DNA from 2 places in the Bacillus sp. MN7755 genome. Region 2 is predicted to be linked to the other one. Evidence: riboswitches for the same ligand, from Rfam matches in the RefSeq annotation. Region 2 holds a riboswitch; the other holds the start of a gene.
What was found. A riboswitch is a leader RNA that binds a small molecule or an ion and turns the genes downstream of it on or off. The one in region 2 is predicted to bind S-adenosylmethionine.
Positions count from the first base shown of each region.

Region 1: another riboswitch for S-adenosylmethionine. It lies ahead of ACYVEC_RS11210 (ABC transporter permease); the one in region 2 lies ahead of ACYVEC_RS04115 (methionine ABC transporter ATP-binding protein).

Region 1 is NZ_BTRL01000009.1:25,172-28,563, forward strand. Features, by position in the region: gene ACYVEC_RS11195 (hypothetical protein) at 24-470, opposite strand; gene ACYVEC_RS11200 (hypothetical protein) at 745-1,248, shown strand; gene ACYVEC_RS11205 (DUF3951 domain-containing protein) at 1,265-1,480, opposite strand; SAM riboswitch class I at 1,650-1,755, shown strand; gene ACYVEC_RS11210 (ABC transporter permease) at 1,892-2,809, shown strand; gene ACYVEC_RS11215 (ABC transporter permease) at 2,828-3,392, shown strand, end outside.
Region 2 is NZ_BTRL01000005.1:180,869-184,260, forward strand. Features, by position in the region: gene ACYVEC_RS04110 (methionine ABC transporter permease) at 1-440, opposite strand, end outside; gene ACYVEC_RS04115 (methionine ABC transporter ATP-binding protein) at 430-1,449, opposite strand; SAM riboswitch class I at 1,573-1,678, opposite strand; gene ACYVEC_RS04120 (cysteine hydrolase family protein) at 1,920-2,483, shown strand; gene ACYVEC_RS04125 (hypothetical protein) at 2,716-2,865, opposite strand; gene pruA (L-glutamate gamma-semialdehyde dehydrogenase) at 3,052-3,392, opposite strand, start outside.

The DNA of each region.
Region 1 (3,392 bases), on a different contig from region 2:
CTGATTCAAAGGGAATATTTGAATCAGTTCTTTTTTTCATTTCTTTGAAATACCTCATACATATTATTCATGATCGTATCATATAAAACAGCAAGTTTATCCCACACCCAGCGATTACTATCGACTTCTTTTTCACCGCAGTCGATAATATCGGTGTGATCGGTAATTTTATACGCTTTTTTAACGATAATAGGAGCAATCTTCGGTATGCGTGGGATTTCTTTTAAGATATCTGCAAAGTTTCCAATGTAGATGTGACCGATGATTTCGATTGTTAATGATTTATCCGATATATTTAGCACAGTATAAAATTGATTTGTATGTTGTTGTTTTAAATATTGGGCTAACTTAAATGGAGCATGCTTCTTTTTTAATACGCGGCGAAGGCTCTCTGTATTTTCAATATGAAGTGACTTTTCGCGAATGAGGACACGAATATCTTCTCCCATAAAAGGCATTGTTTTGTACATAGATGATTCTCCTTAAAAACTTACATATGCTTGCTTTATGCATATGTAAGTCTAGCATGGTTTGTTCTTTATGTGTGCTTACAGTTTTGTAAGGTGAGGTAGTAAAGCAGTGCAAAAGTTATTTGTATAAAGTGACGATACTGTGACAAACATGTTGGTATATATATTACGATGTCGTCTTAAGTGTAAAAAGTAGGGTGTTCTCGGTATAATAACAAGTGGAGATAAAAGAAACTATAATGAGTAGTAGCTGTAGATAAAAGGAGAATTCGAGATGAAGAAGGTTTTGGGTATTGCTGTAATGGGAAGTATGATCCTTCTAGCAGGATGTAATGGAAGTAAAGATACGAAAGAACCGAAAGAAAAGGTAGAGCAGTCTACTGAGCAAACGGAAGAGATGAAAGAATACCGTGCAGTACATGAAAAATATGATTTGAAAATGAATAAAGAAATTAATAAAGCACTGCAGTTATTTGAAGTTGCAAAAGAAAAGGGCGGTAAGGAAATAACAAATGCTGCATATAAAGAAGATGTGCAGAAGGTAACAACGAGCATGTTAGAAGATATTGATCATATACGTAAAGAAATTCGTGTTCCGAAGTCGAAAGAGCAAGAACATGAGGTATATATTGGTTTCTTGAATGAATCGGAACAAGCGATGAAAAAATTACAGAAGCTGGCTAAAGAAGAAGATTCATCGTTGATTCGTGATATAGAAATTAATTTTGCAACAGCATCGACATACTATAAACGTTTTCAAGCAGAAACGAAAAAATAACCTTGCCTGTGCAAGGTTATTTTTTCTTCTTACCATCGCCGTCTTCATCCTCGGATACTAATATCTTCTGTTCTTCGTGAAATTCGGAAATAGTTTGCCCGGTAATATTATCGAAAGGGGTATAAAAAAAGGTGATACTTTTCTTTTTGATGAAGAGTTTGTAGAAGCCGATGATGACAAGTATAACGATTGTTAATGGTAATCCTATAGTAGCTAGAAGTAAGGGGTCCATCTTATAACTCCTTTCATATCATTTTTTTTATTATAAGCGAAATAAGACATAGATAAATAAAAGTGTTAAAAACTGATTTTTCTAAATATATCCAATTTGATTGACTTTTCATTTTTTCAGAATTATAATTCGAAATATACAATTTGAACCAAATAATAATATAGTAATTTACTTATCCAGAGAGGTAGAGGGACTGGCCCTATGACACCTCAGCAGCGGGTTCTGTAATAGGAACACCGTGCTAATTCCAGCAAGCAAGTCTTGAAAGATAAGTGATGGGCCTTTGTTTATTAAGCCTTGATCTTATTTTTTAAGATCAAGGCTTTTTGTATTCTAAAAAGAGAAAAGGGAGTAATTGAAAAAGTACGTTCATAAAACAAAGTAAATATATGTGTTTAGGAGGTTATTAGAGTGTATGTAATTAAAAAATTATCGGTTATGGTGTTCACACTATGGGTTATTACGACAGTGACATTTCTAATTATGCATATTATTCCGGGAGATCCATTTTCATCAGATGCAAAAATCTTTCCTGAAGAAGTGATCCAAAACATGAGAGCGAAGTATCATCTTGATGAACCGTTATGGAATCAATATGTTGCTTATTTAGACGGTGTAGTTCATTTTGATTTTGGTGAATCCGTTCAGTCGACAGGACAAGGTGTATCAGAAATTATAACGACAGGATTTGGTCCATCAGCAATTATCGGTCTACAAGCACTTATTATTTCATTGTTAGTCGGAATTGCTGCAGGTACATTTGCTGCCCTGTATCATGGCAAAGTAATTGATTATAGTGTGAGCTTACTTGCAATTCTCGGTATTTCTATTCCAAGTTTTATTTTAGCACCACTATTCATACAAGTATTTGCTATCCAATTTGAATTATTACCAGTGGCTTCTTGGGGAACATTCGAACATACAATATTACCGTCTTTCGCATTGGCACTAGGACCAATTGCAGTGATTACAAGATTTGTTCGTTCTAATATGATTGAAGTTTTGCAGAGTGATTATATTAAGCTGGCGAGAGCGAAAGGTATACCAATTAAAAAAATCATTATAAGGCACGCTCTTCGGAATGCAATTGTTCCGGTACTTACATTTGTTGGACCATTAATGGCTGGACTGTTAACAGGGACTTTCGTTATTGAAAAAATATTTTCCATTCCTGGTTTAGGAAAATATTTCGTAGATAGTATTTTTAATCGAGATTATCCGGTAATTATGGGAACAACCATTTTCTATAGTGCGCTATTGATTGTATGTATTTTTATTACAGATATCATTCATCGTATTGTTGATCCGCGCATTCGTTCTATTACGTAAGGAGGGGGGAATATTTAAATGGGAGCTTATGAAATTAATAAACAGTTATTAACGAATGAAGAGAAAAAAGAATTAACGATAAATAAAGATCAGCAAACGATTAGCCGAAAAAAGGAAGTACTGCGTAAGTTTGTATCGAATCCAATCGCAGTTTTAGGGTCAGTGACGTTATTACTAATTATTGCATTCTCTCTTATTGGTGAAAGTTTAACGCCATTTACTGCGAGTGAGCAAGTAAAAGAGGCAACAAACTTACCGCCTAGTAGTGAACATTGGTTCGGAACAGATGATTTAGGTAGAGACATATGGGCACGTACATGGGCTGGCGGGAAAATTTCGCTAACAGTTGGATTGATAGCAGCAGTTCTTGATATAGGGCTAGGTGTACTGATCGGTGGATTTAGTGGATATGTGAGAGGGCGCAATCGCCTTGGAACGTTAATTGATGAGTGGATTATAAGAGGGATTGAAGTATTATATGGTATCCCATATTTGTTAATTGTTATTTTACTATTAATCGTTATGAAACCAGGTCTTTTTACCATCATTATCGCACTTGCATTAACAGGGTGGATTGGAATGG
Region 2 (3,392 bases):
GCTAACGCTTCTGGCACAAGAATTTCAAAAACAATTCTAAATGGTGAAGCACCCATTGCTTGAGCTGCTTCAATAACTCCCTTTGGAACTGAAACAAGATTTGTTTCAACCATTCGAGCAATACCAATCGAAGCCACTAACGTCATTGGGAAAATTGCTGCTGCTGTTCCAATCGTCGTTCCGATAACACTTCTTGTTAGTGGGCTTAAAGCTACTAAGAAGATGATGAATGGAACCGGACGAATTGTATTAATAATGATATTAAGAATAGAAAAGACCCATTTATTTTCTAAAAAGTTTCCTTTTCTCGTTACATATAATAGTAAACCTAGGGGTATACCAAGAATTGTAGCAAATATAAGGGTTACGATTACCATTAAGAGGGTATCTCCCGTCGCATCTACTATGCGAGGCCAAAATATACTCCAATCAACTCGCATGAGCTTCTACCTCCTTCAGCTGCACTTGCAGTCTTAGATGTTGTAATGCTTTTTGAATCTCCCTCTGTTCACCTTGCAATTCTACAAGAAGATTTCCAAATAGCACATTTTGAAGTTCAATAATATTTCCGTACAGTACGTTTACATCGACGTTATAGTTTTTCGCGATATACGATAGTACTGGTTGACCTGTCTCCTCACCAGTAAATGTTAGACGATAAATCTGACCACCATTTTGAATTTTCGCTAGAACACTTTCTGGTAAATGATCATTAATAACAGAACGTACAAAGTTTTGAGTCGTTTTTGTTTTTGGTTGTGTGAACACGTCAAACAATTTTCCTTCTTCAATTACTTTTCCTTTTTCCATCACAGCTACACGGTGACAAATTTCTTTCACAACATGCATTTCATGTGTAATAAGAAGAATTGTTAAATTATATTCTCGATTTACTTTTTTTAATAGGTTTAATATCTCTGTTGTTGTTTCTGGATCTAAAGCTGATGTTGCCTCATCACATATAAGAATATCTGGTGATGTTGCAAGTGCTCTAGCAATACCTACACGCTGCTTTTGTCCGCCTGATAGCTGCTCTGGGTAATTGTTTGCCTTATCTTCTAACCCTACAAACTTCAACAGTTCATTTACTCTTTCTTTTATCTCATTCTTTGGTACTTTCGCTAACTTTAATGGATAAGCAATATTCCCAAACACTGTTCTTGAATTAAATAAATTAAAGCTTTGAAAAATCATCCCGATTCTTTGTCTTAGCTTCCGTAATTCTTTCGTCGATAATGATGTAATATCTTTATTATCTATTGAAATCGTTCCTGCCGTTGGTCTCTCTAACATGTTTACTAGACGTAATAACGTACTCTTTCCAGCTCCACTAAAACCGATAATGCCAAAAATTTCACCTTTCTCAACGGATAACGTTACATCCTCCACCGCATGAACAGATTGCTCACCTGATTCATACACTTTACTTACATTGTTAAAAGAAATCATTTTTTCCCCTCCTATTTGCTGTAAAAACTTGAAGTAGAGCTTTCGAGGTAAAATAAAAAGTGCTCTCCTTCTTATCAACCATAAAGATAAGAAGGAGAGCACTTATATGTACTCGGTCACATCTTCTCATCTTCCAAGCCTTTCATAGACTTGCTGGAGTTAGCACGGTATTAAAAAACCCGTTGCTGAGGTATCGTAGGGCCAGTCCCTCCACCTCTCTGGATAAGAATGTATCGATTTAATTGTCGTTTAATTAATTCTCATTATAGAACTCAGAATAATAAGAGTCAATACATTTTTTAGAAAAATATTAATTATCCCTTTATTAAAATTTTCAGATGAAATTTCATAATAAAATAGTAACCTTTAAAGTTATGTAAAATTCTCCTCCTGCATATTTTTTAAAAGGATAATCTTCTCTACTAATTGAATACCATTATTTGAATATGAAATCGGAGGAAGATAAATATATGAAAACAGCTCTTTTACTCGTTGATATTCAAAATGATTATTTTCCACACGGAAAGATGGAATTGCGTAATCCAGTAGAAGCAAGCGCATATGCCCGTCAGCTACTACAACTCTTTAGAAAGAAAAATGAACCTATTTTTCATATCCAACATGTAGCAATAAAAGATGATGCTACTTTTTTCCTGCCCAATACAGAAGGTGTGCATATTCATGAAAGCGTACGTCCACTTAGAGAAGAAACCGTTATACTCAAACATTACCCAAATAGTTTCCGCGAAACTGATCTTCTAGAACAATTACAACGTTTAGACATTGAGCACGTCGTCATATGCGGGATGATGACTCATATGTGTATTGACGCTACCGTAAGAGCTGCTTTTGATTTCGGCTTTCAATGTACTGTTATACATGATGCTTGCGCTACAAAAGATCTTTCTTTTAAGAATGCTACTATACCAGCCGTTTATATTCATAACACAATTTTGGCTAGTTTAAATGGAGTATATGCAAATGTAATGAGTACAGAGGAGTTTTTAGCCACAAAAAAACACTCTCTTCAGTGAGCAAAACCGAAAAGAGTGTTTCTTGTCAAACCATAGATTTTCTTTCAAATTGTATTATACAGGAAATTTTCAAAATGAATACTAAAAAATATGACTAATAAGTCAACTTTTCTCGTTGTTTTATTTCTATTTACATGTTTATCCCGATATTAATAGGGTTTAGCAAGTTTCACTTACCAAATAGTAATATATGGTAGATCTAATTCGAATTCAAATTAACTACTTTCCCCTATTATTTATCTGTTTGTTTCTGTTTCTTTTTCAAATACTCCGCACGCAATTTTTCAATTTGCTGCTTTTTATCAAATTTGGCAGGCGTCTGCTTTTCATGAAACTTTGCGACAGCTACCTGGCCTTTGTAATCTAATTGATATTTTCCCATTTTGTTCACCTACTTCTCTTTTCTTTAAAGACAACCTATTCAACAAATATAAATATACCTTATTTTACTGAATTAAACCTTATTACTTTATTAGTTTTTCTACCGATATCTATCTTAATACACATATAGAAAGTTTTTCAAAAAAAAGAGATCTTCGCAAACTGCGAAGATCTCTTCTACTATTTCTTATAAAGTTTCAGAAGTAGTTTTTGCTTGCATGTGAAGTGCTAAGTAGTCAGGGCCACCAGCTTTAGAGTCTGTACCAGACATGTTAAAGCCACCGAATGGTTGGTAACCTACGATTGCACCAGTACATCCACGGTTGAAGTATAAGTTACCTACGTGGAAGTCTTCACGTGCTTTTTCAATATGGTCACGGTTGTTAGTAACAACAGCACCTGTTAAACCGTATTCTGTATTGTTTGCAATTGCAAGTGCATGATCAAAGTCTTTTGCTTTACAGAATGCTACTACTGGTCCGAAGATTTCTTCTTTCATTAAGCGAGCATCTTCTGCAACGTCAGCAA